DNA from 4 places in the Blastococcus sp. SYSU DS0669 genome. Region 1 is predicted to be linked to each of the others. Evidence: riboswitches for the same ligand, from Rfam matches in the RefSeq annotation. Region 1 holds a riboswitch; each other region holds the start of a gene.
What was found. A riboswitch is a leader RNA that binds a small molecule or an ion and turns the genes downstream of it on or off. The one in region 1 is predicted to bind cyclic di-AMP.
Positions count from the first base shown of each region.

Region 2: another riboswitch for cyclic di-AMP. It lies ahead of ACI792_RS19845 (hypothetical protein); the one in region 1 lies ahead of ACI792_RS11705 (C40 family peptidase).
Region 3: another riboswitch for cyclic di-AMP. It lies ahead of ACI792_RS13450 (peptidoglycan DD-metalloendopeptidase family protein); the one in region 1 lies ahead of ACI792_RS11705 (C40 family peptidase).
Region 4: another riboswitch for cyclic di-AMP. It lies ahead of ACI792_RS16490 (NlpC/P60 family protein); the one in region 1 lies ahead of ACI792_RS11705 (C40 family peptidase).

Region 1 covers NZ_JBJHAE010000009.1:90,903-95,047, forward strand. Annotated here, with positions in the region: gene ACI792_RS11695 (carboxyl transferase domain-containing protein) at 1-512, opposite strand, end outside; gene ACI792_RS11700 (helix-turn-helix domain-containing protein) at 956-1,609, shown strand; cyclic di-AMP (ydaO/yuaA leader) riboswitch at 1,897-2,054, shown strand; gene ACI792_RS11705 (C40 family peptidase) at 2,070-2,588, shown strand; gene ACI792_RS11710 (hemerythrin domain-containing protein) at 2,646-3,128, opposite strand; gene ACI792_RS11715 (Rieske 2Fe-2S domain-containing protein) at 3,125-4,063, opposite strand.
Region 2 covers NZ_JBJHAE010000032.1:17,151-21,295, forward strand. Annotated here, with positions in the region: gene ACI792_RS19830 (saccharopine dehydrogenase family protein) at 1-210, shown strand, start outside; gene ACI792_RS19835 (DNA-directed RNA polymerase subunit alpha C-terminal domain-containing protein) at 280-861, shown strand; gene ACI792_RS19840 (bifunctional 3'-5' exonuclease/DNA polymerase) at 875-2,485, shown strand; cyclic di-AMP (ydaO/yuaA leader) riboswitch at 2,649-2,775, shown strand; gene ACI792_RS19845 (hypothetical protein) at 3,046-3,930, shown strand.
Region 3 covers NZ_JBJHAE010000012.1:73,095-77,239, forward strand. Annotated here, with positions in the region: gene ACI792_RS13440 (response regulator) at 358-813, shown strand; tRNA gene ACI792_RS13445 (tRNA-Ile) at 852-925, opposite strand; cyclic di-AMP (ydaO/yuaA leader) riboswitch at 1,095-1,226, shown strand; gene ACI792_RS13450 (peptidoglycan DD-metalloendopeptidase family protein) at 1,260-2,468, shown strand; gene ACI792_RS13455 (TVP38/TMEM64 family protein) at 2,504-3,172, shown strand; gene ACI792_RS13460 (maleylpyruvate isomerase N-terminal domain-containing protein) at 3,169-4,062, opposite strand.
Region 4 covers NZ_JBJHAE010000018.1:75,858-80,002, reverse strand. Annotated here, with positions in the region: gene ACI792_RS16495 (M48 family metallopeptidase) at 1-847, opposite strand, end outside; gene ACI792_RS16490 (NlpC/P60 family protein) at 921-1,997, opposite strand; cyclic di-AMP (ydaO/yuaA leader) riboswitch at 2,014-2,161, opposite strand; gene ACI792_RS16485 (hypothetical protein) at 2,378-2,701, opposite strand; gene ACI792_RS16480 (D-alanyl-D-alanine carboxypeptidase family protein) at 2,784-4,145, opposite strand, start outside.

The sequences.
Region 1 (4,145 bases):
ACGTCGTCACCCCGGCGCAGCACCCGGGTGGCCCGTCCTCCTCCGCCGAACCGGGCCTTGAGCATGATCGCGCCGACCTCGTCGAGCAGGTCGGCGACCGCCGCCGCGTCCCCGTCGGCCGCGCGCAGGACGGGCACGCCGGCCTTCGCTGCCCGTGCGCGGGTGAGCGACTTGTCGCCCAGCACGGCCAGGTCCTCGGCGCTCGGCCCGACGACGGTGAGGCCGGCCTGCGCGCACGCACGGGTCAGGTCGGGGGTCTCGGAGAGGAAGCCGTAGCCGGGATGGACGAGGTCGCATCCGGTGGCGACCGCCGCCTGCACGATCGCCGCGGCGTCGAGGTAGGCGGCCGGGCCGCTGCCGGGGAGGACGTGCACCTCGTCGGCGGCCGCCAGGTGCGCGGCGTCGGGCTCGTCGGCGGCGGTGACGGCCACCGAGGCCAGCCCCTCGGCGGCGGCGGCGCGGGCGATGCGGACGGCGATCTCGCCGCGGTTGGCGATGAGCAGGCGGGCCACCCGGGGATGCTCGCACGCGCCCCGGACGCCACTGTGGCCCCGGTCACCGCGGCCGGGTGCTCCGCCGCTCAGCCCGCACAGGTTCGCCGGAGAACGTCGCACTCTGCCCCGCCGGAGTGGGCACAGAGTGAGCGCCCGACCGACACCTCGCCGGCACAGTCGCCCTCTGCCCCGCCGGAGTGGGCAGAGAGTGAGCGCCCGACCGACACCTCGCCGGCACAGTCGCCCTCTGCCCCGCCGGAGTGGGCAGAGAGTGAGCGCCCGACCGACACCACCGGGGCACAGTCGCCCTCTGCCCCGCCGGAGTGGGCACAGAGTGAGCGCCCGACCGACACCTCGCCGGCACAGTCGCCCTCTGCCCCGCCGGTGTGGGCAGAGGGCGACTGTCCACAGATGGACACCAGGGGTCGTGCCGCACCGCCTCCGGTGGAGAGGCTCGGCCGGTGACCGACGACGGTGGGCCGGCGGAGTTCGACCTGTGCGGTCTGGTGCGGCGGATCCGCCGCCGGGCGGACCTGTCCCAGCGGGAACTGGCGGCTCGGTTGGGCGTCTCCAAGTCCACGGTGGCGGCCGTGGAGTCCGGTGACCGTGGCATGGACGCCGGGATGCTCGCGGCCGCCGCGGCGCTTGCCGGCCTCCGGCTGGGCCTGCTCGATGACGCGGGACGACCGGTCGCGGGCATGGCGGCGGGCACGGTCCGCGACAGGGTCGGCCGACGGTTCCCCGCCCATCTCGACACGATGCTGAGCGAGGAGCGCGCCTCGCGGTGGGAGCACCAGCCCCGGCGACCACGACCGACGTACACCTTCGACCGTCGATGCCCCTGGGTGGACCCCGCCGACCGCGAGCGCGACCGCCCGGACGACCACCTCGTCCCCCGGCCCGGCGACTCCCCGGAGGAGCGCACCGCGGCCCGTCGGGCGGCCGCCGCCCGACGGCGGCAGGAGGAGCTCCGGCGGCGATTCGAGTCGGGAGCCTTCCGGCACCTCGACGACGGCTGGTCGTGCGCGTGCCCACCGGCATGCGACGAGCTCGACGACCGGAGCGGCCGGCCGGTGCACGTCGAGGACTGCCTGTGCGGCTGCGACGTCGGCTGAGGAATTGGCTACGAGGTCGGAGTGGACGAGCACGCAGAGTGCAGGAGCGCCGCCGTCCGGAGAAGTACAGGGCCGCACACGGTCGGTCACCCGGTGCCGAGGCGGCCCGTCCGGGGCCGACGGATCTCCCGTGGTCGGCTCGCGAGTCGCGGTCCGGAGCCCCCGCGCGGACTCCGCCCCGCGACCCCCACGGGTGGCGTGTCGGCCGCTTTGTGACCTTTCCGTGACCGACCTAGCGTCGTCGCCGGTCCGGCCGGGCTCCCCCGTCACCGCCCCCGGTGACACCCGGACGGACACCGCCGAACCGGGCGCCGGCGCACGCCGGAGCCCGGACCGGGGACCCACCGCAGTAGTGGGGTGAAGCGCCACCGGCCTGTCCGGGGCGCCGGGCGCGTTCCCCGCCCGAACCCGTCAGCTCACCCGGTAGGCGGTTGTCGGAGAACAGGAGAAACCGTCGTCCATGACGACCACTCGCACGACCACCACCCGTCGCTCGCTCCGCGGAGCGGCGCTCGCGCTCCTCACCGGTGCGGGGATCGCCCTCACCCCGTTCACCGCCACCGCCTCCACCGGTGACGGCGGCGGCGGCACCGGCACCGTCGTCACCACCACCGCCGTCGCCCCCAACCACGCCGCGCAGGTCGCCGTCGACACGGCACTGGCGCAGCAGGGGAAGCCCTACATCTGGGGCGGCACCGGCCCGGGGGGCTACGACTGCTCCGGTCTCACCTGGTCGGCCTACCAGGCGGCGGGCATCGAGATCCCGCGGACCTCCCGCGCCCAGTCGACCGCCGGCCACTACGTGGACCGGGCCTCCCTGCAGCCCGGCGACCTGGTCTTCTTCTACGACCCGGTCGGCCACGTCGGCATGTACATCGGCGACGGCCTGATGGTGCACTCCTCGACCTTCGGCAACCCGGTCGCGGTCGTGCCCGTCGACAGCATGTGGGGCTACAACACCGCGCGCCGCATCGTCTGAGCGCCTGCGACGGCGGGTCCCAGGTCGTCCGCGCACGACCGGGGGCCCGCCGCGCGGCTACACGTGGCGCAGGGTGGCGCGCTTGAGCCGGATGATCAGCCGCATCCCGCCGGACTCGGCCAGCTCCTGCTTCCGCGCGCGCAGCTGCTCACCGAGCTCCTCGAGGCGCTGCTCCCCCAGCGCGTGCGACTGGGGGAACATCCGCTCCTCCTCCTCCATCGTGTGGTGGCGCACCGTCTTCTCCAGCATGCGCACCTCGGTGGCGAACTCCGGGTCGGTGACGTCCATGCGCATGACGGTGGCGACCTGGTCGTCGATCTGCCGGTGCTCGGCGTGCGCGAGGGCCAGCAACGGGGAGACGTCGGGGACGGCGGGGTAGAAGAGCTCGTCCTCGATCTGGGCGTGGATCTCGATCTCGCGCAGGAACTCGTCCCGGAGCTCCTCCCGGCGGGCGGCCTGCCCCTCGGTCGTCTCCGCCAGCTCGCGCAGCAGCCCGCGCAGCACGTCGTGGTGCGCGATCAATACCTCGTCGGCCTTCACCGGGACGCCTCCTCCACCGTGGTCACGGCCGTCGGGGTGCGCCAGCGGGCCCGCCGCCGCACCTCCACCGCGCCGTCGCGGACGCGGGTGTCGTAGCAGGGCAGCGGCGCCGTGGACGGCCCCTGCGCCGGCTCCCCGGTGTCGAGGTCGAACCGCGACCCGTGCCACGGGCACACCAGCTCGTCCCGGTGCAGCCACCCCTCCGCCATGGGGCCGCCCAGGTGCGGGCAGCGCCCGCCCAGCGCGCGCACCTCGTCCTCGGTGCGGATCAGCACCACCGGCACCCCGTCGGCGTCGACGCCGAACGGCTCGCCGTCGGGGAGGTCGGCGAGGCGGGCGACCGGCGTGAACCGGCGGGGCGACCGGCCGGCCGCGGAGCGGTCGACACCCAGCCGGTGCCGGTAGGAGAGCGCACCGCCCAGGTAGCCGCTGGCCAGGACGATCGCGTAGCCCGCGGCGGCGGTGACCCGGGCCCGCACCGCGCGCCCACGCCCCCGGTCCACGAACGACCACGTCTGCAGCGCGAGCGCGGTGCTGTTGAGCGCGGCGTGCACCAGACCGACGCGGCGCGCCTCGTCGTGGGCGTGCTGCCAGTCGGTCATGCCGGTCGCGGCGGCGCCCACCGCGCCGGCGATCCCGAACCCGACGACCGTGCGCGCCGCCTGGCCGGTGCCCGGGCCGCCGCGGCCGGTGGCGTCGAGCCCGTCGAGCAGCGCGGCCGCACCCCAGGCGCCGATCGGCACGGTGACGAGGAACGGGTGCAGGGGGTGGCCGAACCAGACGCCGTGCAGCAGGTCCTGCAGCGGGCGGGCGTAGCGGCCCGCCAGCAGGAAGGTCAGCGAGATCCCGTGCTCGACCTGGTAGCTCGGCGCGTCCAGCACCTCCATCCGCTCGACCCGGCTCACCGCCCGCTCGAGGAGGTTCCGGACGCTCACCGGTGCGCGTCTTCCGTGGCCATGCCCGGACCCGTGCCCAGCCCGCCGCGGCGGAAAACGGGAGGTGGCGGGCTCGTGCGCC
Region 2 (4,145 bases), on a different contig from region 1:
CGGCGCTACCGGGCGACGGCCGCGGGCAGCGGTGACCCGGGGTACAAGGCCACCGCCGTGATGCTCGGGGAGAGCGCCCTCGCGCTCGCCCTGGACGGCGACCGGCTGCCCGACCGGGCGGGGTCGCTCACCCCGGCGACGGCGATGGGGGAGGTGCTGGTCGAGCGGCTGCGGGCTGCCGGGCACGTCTACGAGGTGGTCGCGGTCTGAGAGTCCTCCCGTGGGCCGGCCGACCGCCTCCGGAGCAGGCGTCGGGGGGCATGGCTAGGGTTGACCGACATGCCGACCAGCGCACCGGGACAGCCCGCGGGGACGATCCGGGACCTGGGCCTCCCCGCCCGGGCGGTCACCGCCCTCAGCCGCGCCGGGATCACCGAGGTCGAGGCGCTCGCGACCCTCAGCCGGCGGGAGCTCAGCGCCGTCGCGGGCCTCGGCCCCGGGCTGGTGGCCGCGATCCGGGCCGTCGTCCCCGAGCCGCCCGCCCGGCTGCGGGGCGCCGACGACCGGCCCGGTGCGGCGGCGCGGGACGGCGAGGGACCGGTGGCGCCGGTCATCCCGTCGTTCGAGTCGCTGCGGGGGCCGCGGCGCCGGTCGGCGGTCGACCTCCTGCTGCCCGGGGCCCCGGAGCGGCGGGAGGCCCGGGAGCAACAGGCCGTCCCCTCCCCGCCCCCCGCGCCGCCCCGGCCCGTCGCCCCCGCCGGCCGCTCCACGCCGGGCGGGGCCGGGGACCCTCCCGCCGTCCGCCCGCCCGACTACGCCGACCTGCTCCGCCTGGGCGTGCACGTCGCCCGCGCGGTCCTGGTCCTGCCGGCGCGCTGCCTGCACCGGCTGCTCGGCCGGGGCGCCCCGCCGACCCCGTAGGCCCGGGGCGCGGGTGGAGCGGGTCCTGCTCCGGCGCAGCGGTGAGGCGGTGGAGGCCGTCGAGCTCGACGCAGACGGGGCGACCGGCGCGCGGCTGGACCGGGCGGCGCTGGCCGGGTACGTGCGTCGGCGCGAGACGGGCCCCGCGCCGGTCCGCTGGGTGTGGGACGACACCACCCGCTGGTACCCGGCGCTGCTCGTGGCCGGGGTCCGAGTGGAGCGGTGCAGCGACCTGCGGCTGGGCCACGCGATCCTGCGGCGGTCGCCGTTCGCCGCCCGGGAGCTGCTGGCCGGGGAGGACACCCCGGGCTGGGACGCGCTGGCGCCCGGCCCGCCGCCGGAGTCGGCCCTGTTCCCGCTGGCCGACCCCGCCGACCTCCTCGACCCGCTGGCCGAGCACCGGCGCCAGCAGGCGACCGTGGCCGCCTCCCCGGAACGGGACCGGCTCGCCCTGCTGCTGGCCGCGGAGTCCTCCGGTGCGCTGGTCGCGGCCGAGCTCGCGCACACCGGGCTGCCGTGGCGCACCGACGTGCACGAGCGCCTGCTGACCGGCCTGCTCGGTCCGCGCCCGCCGGCCGGTGCTCGCCCGGCGGTCCTCGCGCGGCTGCTGGGCGAGGTCCGGAGGTCGTTCGGGGCGCCCGCGCTCAACCCCGACTCGCCCGGCGAGCTGCTGCGGGTCCTGCAGCACGCCGGGCTGCCGATCGCCGATACCCGGTCCTGGACGCTGGAGCAGCTGGACCACCCCGGCATCCCGGCCCTCCTGGAGTACCGGAAGCTGTCCCGGCTGCTCGCGGCCAACGGGTGGGCGTGGCTGGACACCTGGGTGCGCGACGGCCGGTTCCGTGCGGTCTTCGTCCCCGGTGGGGTGGTGACCGGGCGGTGGGCGTCCTCCGGGGGCGGGGCGCTCTCGGTGCCCACCGTCGTCCGGCCAGCGGCGGTCGCCGACCAGGGGTGGCGGTTCGTCGTCGCCGACGTCGCCCAGCTGGAGCCGCGGGTGCTGGCGGGGATGAGCGGGGACGGCGCCATGGCCGAGGCGGCGCGGGCCGCCGACCTCTACGCGGGGATGGTCGCCGCGGGCACCGTGGCCACCCGGGCCGACGCCAAGCTCGGCATCCTCGGCGCGATGTACGGCGGCACCCGGGGTGAGAGCGGGCGCATGATGCCCCGGCTGGCGCGCCGCTACCCCCGCGCCATCGGGCTGGTGGAGGACGCCGCCCGCGCCGGGGAGCGCGGCGAGGTGGTGCACACCCTGCTCGGCCGGGGGTCGCCGCGGCCCGGGGCGTGGCCGCACGAGGAAGGGGACCGGGCCCGCCGCGCCTGGGGCCGGTTCACCCGCAACTTCGTCGTCCAGGGCACGGGCGCGGAGTGGGCGCTGTGCTGGCTGGCCGACCTCCGCAACCGGCTGTGGCGGCTCGGGGACGGCGACACCGTCGGCGCGCGGCCGCACCTGGTGTTCTTCCTCCACGACGAGGTGGTGGTGCACACGCCCGAGCACCTGGCCGACGAGGTGGCCGAGGCGGTCCGCGCCGCCGCGGCGACCGCCGGGCGGCTGCTGTTCGGCGCCTTTCCCGTCGACTTCCCGCTCGACGTCGCCGTCGTGCGGTCCTGGGCGGACGCCGGCTGACGCGCGCCCGCGCTACACCACCGACCGGGCCGGCGGCCCACCGCGACACACGTCACGTCCTGGAAATCGGCGCCTGCGGATTGTCACGACTGCATAACGACGGTTACGGTGGCTGCGCCCCGGTCGGTCGTTCTCTCCCCGCCAGGGGAGGTCCGCCGGGCGCCGCCGAGCCGTCCTCCGGGACGGGCCGGGGACCCACCGCAGCACTGGGGTGAATCGCGCGCCGGCCACGTGACGGCGCGGGTAGGGCGACTTCCTGCGCCCGAATCCGTCAGCTAACCCGGTAGGCGGCACCACGGAAGAAACGGAGAGCCGCCCCGAATGGCGCGCCCCTGCACCGCCGCACGACCCTGCGCCCGCCGGCACCGCCGCCTCCGGGCCCGTCCGCGGATCTGATCGCACGCGCCGCCCGGCGCCCCGCCGGTCGCCCGCCGACCCGCACCGGCCTCCCCGCCGCTGCGTGCCGGCCCCGCGACCCGCGCCCGGGCCCGCTGTCCGCATCCTCCGCGGTCCGCCGTCACCGGCCGACCGCGCCCCACACCCCGGAGCACCCGAACACCATGGACCCCCGCACCACCACCGGCCGACGCGGCCGGCTCGCCCTCCACCGCCCGCCGGCGTCCGTCCGCCGGCCGGCCCTCTACCTCGCCGTCGCGGTCGCCGGCGCCGTCCTGGTCAACGGCCTCGTCGGTACCGACCCCGCCGTCCAGGCCGGGGCCACCACCTCCGAGTCCGTCAGCGTCGCCCAGGAGCTGGGCCTCTCCGCGCAGTCGGGCCCCGTCGACGTCACCGAGGACCTCCAGGCGCTGGAGGACCTGGCGGCCAGCCGCAGCACGCGCGAGGCCGACCAGGCCGCCGCGCAGCAGGCCCAGGCCGCCGCCGACCAGGCGGAGCTGGACCGGCAGAAGGCGGAGGCGGAGGCCGTGGCCCGCGCCGAGGCCGAGAAGAAGGCGGCCGAGGAGGCCGCGGCGGCGGAGGCCGCGGCGGCCGAGCAGGCCCACGAGCACGCCCCGGCGGCCCCGGCCAGCCCGACGCAGCAGGCGCGGGCGGCAGCCACCGCCGCCGCCTCGGTGGCGGCCTCCGCCGTCGCCCGCATCACCAACAGCTCCGGCAGCGTGCGCCCGCAGGTCCAGGCCGCGGCCGACGCCGTGGTCAGCAACGTGCCCGGCGCCGCGGGGATCACCCTGGGCGGCACCCGGCCCAGCGCCGCCGACCCGGGCGGGCACCCCTCGGGGCTGGCGCTGGACTACATGGTGATGTCGAACGCCGCCCTCGGGGACGCCATCGTCGAGTACCACCGCGCGCACTGGGCCGAGCTCGGCGTGGACTACCTCATCTGGGAGCAGCGGATGCTCTCCTCGCCGGGCGGCTCCTGGCAGGCCATGGAGGACCGCGGCAGCGGCACGGCGAACCACTTCGACCACGTGCACGTCAACTACAACTGAGCACTCCCGCAGCGGCTCCCAGGTGACCCGGCGGATCCCGGCCGGGTGCCTGCGTGCTGTCCCTCTCGGAGCGGATCCCCGCGGCCGGTAGGGCGGTCGGCCCGGCCGACCGCCGCTCGCAACCTCGTCGGGCGTGTCGCGGTTCAGGCCCCCTCGTGGTGGGCACCCATGAGAGGCGCACGGGCACGCGAGGACGCACGGGGTGGACCTCGCGA
Region 3 (4,145 bases), on a different contig from region 1:
ACGCGCAGGTCCAGGACGACGTGACGAGGCGCGGATCCCGCGTCATGCACCAGGGATCCGCGCCTCTTCCAGCGCGGGACCGACCGGTGCCGCGTCATGCGTCGCGTCATGCACCGCGTCCTGCCGCGTATCAGTCAGAGAGCCTCCGGCGCGGGGCGGACGGGAGGCGGGGGCGTGACCAGAGGGGGGACCATGCGCCACCGCTCCGGTGCCATGACGCTGTGCGGATCCGTCGGGCGCGGAGGGAGGCCGGTGACGGCGACCGGGCGCGGCACGGCCCTGCACGGCAGCCGGGAAGGCGCGCACGCGGTCCGCGCGTTCCGTGACGCACGGGGGGCACGGAAGGCGGGACGAGAGGTGTCCGAGATCCGGGTGGTGGTCGTGGACGACCACCCCTTCCTGCGGGAAGCGCTCACCGAGCTGCTCGAGGCGGCCGGCGGCATCGCCGTGGTCGGGCAGTGCGCGGACGGGACGGAGGTCGCCGACGCCGTGCGGCAGCTGCGCCCCGACGTCCTGCTCCTGGATCTGCAGATGCCCGTGATGGACGGCCTGACGGCGGCCCGTGGTGTGCGGACCGCTCACCCGGAGGTCCGCATCGTCTTCCTCACCGGCGGCCTCGACCCGGCCAGCGTCCGCGAGGCCCGGGCGATCGGCGCAGCCGGCTACCTGCTGAAGGACGACGATCCCGCCGAGCTCTCCGGTCACATCCGGGCCGTCGCGGCCGGCGGCTCGGCGTGGCACCCGCGCGCCGCGGCACTGCTCGGCGACGAGCCCGGGACGGCGGACCCCGAACCGCACGACCCGGGAACGTGACACTCCTCATGTCCGGGCCTCGCCCAGAGGGCGCCGAGTGGGGCGGGTGGGGCTCGAACCCACGACCCAGGGATTATGAGTCCCATGCTCTGACCGGCTGAGCTACCGCCCCGGCTCTAGCAGCCTGCCAGACGCCGGTACGTCACCCGCGTCGCGACTCGGGACCCGAGTGGCGGACCGAGATGGTTCGTTATGCGCCTGTGACATATCCAGGTTTAGCTTGTACCGTCTCTCGCGGCCCACCCGATCCCGCTCCCGAACCCGGGGGCTCGGGCGGGCCCCGCCGAACTCCGCGGTCTGACCGCCGCGGGGACCGGGGACCCATGTTCTCTGGGGTGAATCCCGCCTGCGCCTCCACGGGCAGGCTGGTAGGGCACGTTCCGGCCCGAACCCGTCAGCTGACCTGGTAGGCGGACCGAGGAACGGAGACCGTCGCCTTGGCGACCATGCACCACCTGCGCCGCAGCCTGCGGCGACCACGCCGCGCCGCCGGCCGGGCGACCATCGCCCTCACCGCGCTGCTGGCCCTGTCCCTGATCGGGACGCAGTCCTCGTCGGCGGCCCCGAGTGGAGCGCAGAGCGAGCACGACCGCGTCGCCGCCGAGGTCGCGACGATCGAGCAGCGCGTCCGCGAGGCCGAGGAGCGGCTGCAGCAGATGACGCTGCAGGCCGAGGAGGCCAGCGGCGCCGTGCTCACCGCCCAGGCCGAGCTCGACCGCGCCAGGCAGCACGCCGACGCGATCGCCGCCGAGCTCGCCGCCGTCCGGGAGGCCGTCGGCCGCACCCAGGACGACGTCGCCACCCTGGGCCGGGAGGCCTACATGGGCAGCGACGAGGCGTTCACCGAGCTCGAGATGGTCCTGCACGCCGAGGGCCCGGGTGAGCTGCTGCAGCAGGCCGCGACGCTGGATCTGCTCGGCGAGGACCGCGCCCGGGTCCTGGAGGAGCTGCGGATCGCCGAGGCGCGCGAGGCACGGCTCGACCAGGAGGCCAAGGCCGCCGTCGCCGAGCGCGACGCCGCCGCCCGCACGGCGCAGGAGGCCCAGGGGGAGGCCGACCGTCTGCTCGCCGCGGCGCAGTCCGAGTTCGACGCCTTGACCGCGGAGAAGGCCAGCCTGGACCAGCAGCTGCGGGACGCGGAGATCCGGCTGCTCGAGGTCAGGGGCGCCGAGGACGCCGCCCGCGCGTACGACGCCGCGCAGGCGGCGGAGCAGGCCGCGGTCATGACGGTGGCGGCCGCGCCGGGTGGTAGCGGTGCCGCGCTCACCCAGGGCCGGGTCACCTCCTGCTACGGGGCGCGCTGGGGCACGATGCACCTCGGCGTGGACATCGCCGCGCCGATCGGCACCCCGATCTACACGCCCGAGCCGGGCGTGGTGCTGCAGGCCGGGCCGGCCAGCGGCTTCGGGCTCGCCGTCGCGATCCAGCACCACGACGGGGTCATCACCGTCTACGGGCACGTGAACCAGTTCTTCGTGTCACCGGGGCAGGTCGTCAGCGGCGGGCAGCAGATCGCCGAGGTCGGCAACCGCGGCCAGTCCACCGGTCCGCACCTGCACTTCGAGGTGCACCGCGGCGGCCTCTACGCCGACCGGACGAACCCCGTCCCGTGGCTGGCGCAGCGCGGCATCTCCCTGGGCGGCAGCTGCAGCTGACCGGTCCCGCGCGCCCCGTGCGGCAGGATCGGGGCGTGCGGACGGCGGTGGATCGGACCTGGCTGCGGGCAGCCGTCCTCGGCGTCCTGCTGGTCGGCGGTGCGACAGCGGCGCTGACGCTGGACCTGCCGTCGGCGGACCACCTGCGGGCGGCCGTGGCGGGCGCCGGCGTCGCCGCCTGGCCGGTGCTGGTGGGCGCCGTGGCGCTCGTGCTGCTGGCGCCGGTGCCGCGGTCGGTCGTCTCGGCCCTGCTCGGCGCGGTCTTCGGGCTGGCGGCGGGGCTGGCCGTGGCGTTCGCCGGCGGGCTGCTCGCCGCCGTCCTGGCGTTCGGGCTCGCCCGTGGGCTGGGGCGCCCGGCCGTCGCCCGGCTGGCCGGGCCGCGCCTGGACCGGTTGGTCGCGGGGCGCTCGTTCGCTGCGGTGCTGGTCACCCGGCTGGTGCCGGTCGTGCCCTTCGTCGGCGTCAACTACGGGGCCGGCCTGGCGGGTGTCCAGCTGGTGCCCTTCGTGGCCGCCACGGCCGTGGGGCTGGTCCCGAGCACGGTGCTGCAGGTCGGCGTCGGCGCCTCGGCCGGCGTGCTCCTGGCCCACCTGGGCGCTTCCGTCGTCGTCCCGGGCACCGTCTGCGCCCTCGTCGCGCTCGCTGCCGGCACCGCCTGGTGGTGCCGGGGCCGGACGACGCGGCCCGCGCGCGGCAACGCCTAACCGCGGCCGAACAGCCGCCCGAGCACGCCGCCGGCGCCACCGACGGTGCGGGCGGCCAGCTGCAGGATCGGTCCGCCCGGGATGCCCGGCACCTGCTGCACGATCGGCGCCAGCTGCAGCAGGCCCGGCACGTCGTGCACCTTCAGCCTGCGGCGGGCCGCCGCCGGGACGGGGTTGACCCGCCCGGACGCGGCATCGAGCAGAAGGGCGGCGGCGGCCTCGACGGCCGGCCCCTCGACGACCCCGGCCGGCACCCGGCGCACCTCCCACCCGCCGCCCGCCGAGGTGAACCCCCAGCCGCCGTCGGGCGTGACCAGGCTGACCCGCCCGGAGATGCCGGTCGAGGCCGCGAGGGCGCCGGTGACGTCCGTCAGCGCCGCCAGCCCCGACTGCAGCACCGAGGTGGGCGGCGGTTCCGCGCCGCAGGAGACCAGGTCCAGCCCGTGGACGGCGAGCTCGTACGCCTGGCCGAGGACGACGCTGAGCAGCGGCAGCCGGCCGACGACGGAGACCGCGGGCGCGGTGTCGAGCTCCACGGGCTCCTCGGCCAGGTACCGGGCGGTCGCCTCGCGGTTGCGGCGCACCGCGGCCAGCACCTCCTCCCGCGAGGCGCCGCGGTGGGCTGCGGTCACCCGCGCGTTCACCGCGTCCGGGTCAGGCGGCGTCCCGGTCGCGCCGGCCCGCGCCGAGGCGACGAGGTCGCGCAGGGCGGCGTGGTCGTCCCAGCAGCCCAGGTGCACGCAGATCTCGTGCGCCCGCCACCCCGGCAGGCGTGAGGAGCGGTCGAGGTCCACCGACTCCGCCTGGGCCAGGAAGACGTCCCACGCCTCCAGCACCATGCCGGCGACGACGTCCCGACCGGCCTCGGCCATGCCCTGGTGCGCGCCCACGGCGCAGGCCCTACCCGCACGTCGCGCGGTGCAGGCATCGCCGATCGTGGCCCCGGTCACGCGCACGAGGATGACGGCGCCAG
Region 4 (4,145 bases), on a different contig from region 1:
GCCCCAGTTCGTGGGCGACGATCGACTCGATCTCCGCGTCGGGCAGCTCCCCGAGGAGCGTGTCGTAGACCACGATGCGCGGGGTGGACCCGAAGCCGGAGACGTAGGCGTTGAGCGCCGTCGTCCGCCGGGACGCGTCGGAGACCAGCACGTCCTGCACCGGGGTGCCGTTCTGCTCCGCGAGCGCCAGGAGTTCGCTGCGCAGCTCCCCCGCCGGCAGGGGATCGAAGGTGCTGAACGCCGGCTCGATGACCACCGGGTACAGGAACGAGCCGGCGACCACCAGGCCGGAGACGGCCGCCCCCGCCCACGCCCACCACGTGCGCGGGGCCCGGCGAACCAGCCAGAGGAACGCCAGCACCACGACCACGGTCAACGCCACGCTGATCGCCAGGGAGACCGCGACGTCGCGCAGCCAGAGCCACCACCCGCGGGTGGAGAGGCCGTAGCGGGTGCGCACCGACTCGGCGTAGGCCGAGAGCGGCAGGGTGGCCAGGCGCCCCAGCAGCAGGAGGACCGGCACCCCCACCAGCACCTGGACGAACCACCGGTCGCCCACCCGCGCCGCGACGGCCTGCATCAATCGGGCGCCCAGCGGGGTCAGGCCGAGCACCGCCGACACCCCCAGGCTCAGCAGCAGGGAGACCAGCGACGCCGGCCGCAGCGCGGCCGCGAACGCCTCGGCGCGCTCGATCCGGGCCGGGTCGAGGCCGGCGGTGGGGTCGGGCTCGGTGTAGCCGCCGGGCGGCTCCGGCAGGACGGTCCACGGGGTGCGGACGGCGATCACGACGACGACGGCGATCCCGAGGAGGGCCGCGGCCACCAGGGCGGCCCGGCGAACGCTCACCCGGCCGATCCTAGTGAGCCGACGCCGTCGTCCTCGCCTCCGGACAGGCCGGCCGACAGAGGTCGGGTGGCGGTCAGCCGGCGATGCGACGGGCTCCGTTGTAGTTGCCCATCGAATCCAGGCTCGCCACCTTCACCGGCTGGCCGGAGGTCGAGGCGTGCACCATCTGCCCGTTGCCGATGTACATGCCGACGTGGCTGACCGGGCTGTAGAAGAACACCAGGTCACCGGGCTGCAGCTCGCTGCGCGAGACGGGCTTGCCCATCTGGCTCTGCGACCGGCTCGAGTGCGGGAGCGTCACGCCCGCCGCGGCGTAGGCGTAGGAGGTCAGGCCGGAGCAGTCGAAGGCGTTGGGCCCGCCGGCGCCCCAGACGTACGGGTCGCCGAGCTGGGCCAGCGCGGCGTTCACCGCGGCCTGGGCCGCCGAGCTCGGCGCGACGACGCCGCTGGGCGCCGGGAGGCCGGCCCCGCCGTGCGCCTGCGCCACCTGCTCCCGCTGCGGCGCGGTGAGCTCCTCGTAGCGGCGCTGGTACTCGGCGATCTTCGCCTCCAGCTCCTCCTGCCGGGCGGCGATCTCCTCCACCGTCCGCTGGGCGTCCGCGGCGGCCTTCTCGGCTGCCTCGCGGGACTCCTCGGCGTCCTCGGCGGCCTGCGACACCTCGGTGAGCACGTCGTTGGTGTGCCCGGCGATCGCGTCGAGGGTGCCCAGCTGGTCGACGAGCTGGTCGGCCGAGTCGCTGGTCAGCAGGACGTCGAGCGGCGACATGCCGCTGCCGGTGTAGGCGCTGCGGGCCAGCCGGCGGATGTGCCCGTCGAGGGAACCGAGCCGGGCCTCCGCCTCGGCGGTGGCCTCGCTCGCGGCCTCCGCGTCGCGCTGGTGGCCGGCGAGGACGACCTTGGCCTCGTTGAGCTCCTCGGAGACGACCTCGAGCTCGTGGCTGGCCCGGGCCACCTGGGCGGCGACCGCGTCGGCCGTGCCGGGGACGGCCGACGCCGTGCCCGGGAGGAAGGTGACGGTCATGGCCGCGGCGGCGGTGACCAGCAATCCGGAGCGGAGGGGCCCGGAGCGACGGGCGCGGGAGGAGCTGCACCGGTCGGCGGTGCCGAGCTGTTCGGGGGCGTGCGTCAGCAGTGCGTGAGGGGTCGCCACGTGCGGCGGCTCTCCGTTCTTCCTCTGCAACCGCCGACCGAGTTAGCTGACGGGTTCGGGCTGGGAAGACTGGCCCTATCCCCCGCGCACCGGCGGGCCGGCTGCGGGAGAACTCACCCCAGAACTGCGGTGGGTCCCCGGTACACCTCCGGCGCCGGTGGTGCGCGCCGTGCGGTGATTAGGCGGTGTCCGGTCGAGGCCATCCATCGACGGATGACGACCACCCGGCCGAACGGCGTGAACCCTAACGATCGTGATACCTGCGTGACAAATGATCACTGGAGGAACCCGGCGTGAGGGAGATCCCCAGGTCAGCGGCGCGCCTCCCCGTCGGAGGCTCCGCTGCGGGGCAGAAGCCCCGGTCGGCGCGGTCCGGGACGTCAGCCCGTGCGCCGTCCGCGGGACCGCTCGCCGTCGTGACCGCCGGCCCCGTTCGGGTGACGCAGCGGGGGCACCAGGCCGCCCTCGGCGAGCGCCCGCACGGCCCGGCGCTCGACCTCGTCGAACTCCACCACCACCCCCGGCGGCGGGACGACGACGTCCTCGGCGGCCACGGCGGGACCACCACGGGCCGCCCGCCCGGTCATGGGCACGACGACCGGGTCGACCCCCTGCCAACCCGGCGGGGCGCCGAGCAGCACGGTGACGACGCAGTCGGCGCAGCCGGTCCCGCGGGCAGTGCAGGTGTCGCAGTCGATCAGCATCGCTTCTTCTCCTCCGTGAGTCGCTGCGCACGCTAGGAGGGGTCACCGACATTTCCGGCCGCGCGACCAGGGAACGGGTGCATCAGGTGCCGGCGTACTCCCAGTGCCAGGGCTCCTCGCGCCCGTTCCCCTGGTCGGCCCAGGTCGGGTGCAGGTAGCCGAACCGGCCGGCGTTGGCCTCCATCCACGCGTACTGCGGCGTCCCGAAGGACTGCACGCCACCGCACAGGTCGACCGCCAGGCCCCAACCGTGGTTGCTCGTGCCCGGCACGGCGGCCAGCGCCGGCTTCTCCCCGTACAGCCGCACCTGTGACGCATAGGTGCGGTACGAGTCGGTGATGCACAGCGGGCGGCCGAAGGCGGCCTCGTAGGCCGTCGCCATGGCCCGGTAGGCCGCGGCCGCGTCGCACCTCAGCGAGTGCCCGCCCACCCCCAGGGGGCACATCGCGCTCGGCGGTATCAGGCCGTTCGGGTAGCCGCCCCAGGCCCGGCCGCCGTCGTAGCTGGGCGGGTAGACGGTGTTGCCGCACTCGCTCCGCAACGCCCCCGCGGCCGGCTCCGGGACGGGGACGCGGGCCCGCTGGCCGAGGACCGGGCGACCGATCCCCATCACCTGGTCGCCCGGCAGCGTCCGCACGACGACGGCGCCGGCCCGGGCGTCCGCGGTGACCATGGTCCGCGTGTCGAGGGCGATGCCCACGTGCCCCAGCCCGCCCTCCGGCGAGCCCAGGAAGACCAGGTCGCCGGGGAGCACGTCGGCGGGGTCCACCGGCACGGTGCGGGCGAACAGGTCGCCCTGCGTCGCGGGCAGGGACAGCCCGGTCCGGCCGTAGGCCACCTGCACCAGGGCGCCGCAGTCCCAGGAGTCGGGCCCTGCCGTCCCGGGCGCGTACGGCTGCCCGAGCGCCTCCATCGCCCCGCCGACCGCCGTCAGCGTCTCCATCGGGAGGACGAGCATCGAGGTCGGGCGACCGGGCAGCTGGGCGACCCCGCGCTGGGCGCCGCCCCCGCTCGCAGCCACCGGCACCAGCCGGTCGGGCAGGGCCAGCTCGGGGTCCTGCAACGCGGCGGCGGGCACCTCCGCCAGCCCGGCCGCGCGGAGCTGGTCGACGTAGGCCTGCCAGCTGGCCGCCGTCTGCTCGTTGACCGTCGTCTGCTCCCGCTGCAGCGCCGCGAGCTGGCCGTCGACGACGGCGAGCACGTCGCCGAGCTCCGCGGTGACCGCCTCGGCGGCCGCCTCCAGATCGGCCACCCGCGCCGCCACCTCGTCGGCCCGCACCTGGGCCCGGTCGAGGGCGGCCTGGGCGTGCTCCCGCCGGTCGAGCGCGCTGCGCCGGTGGCTCTCGGCGACGCCGATGACCTGGGCCGCGTGGGCGTCGACCACCTCGAGGAAGCCCATGCCGGACAGGACCTCTCCGGGGTCCCCGCCGTTGAGGAGCAGGGT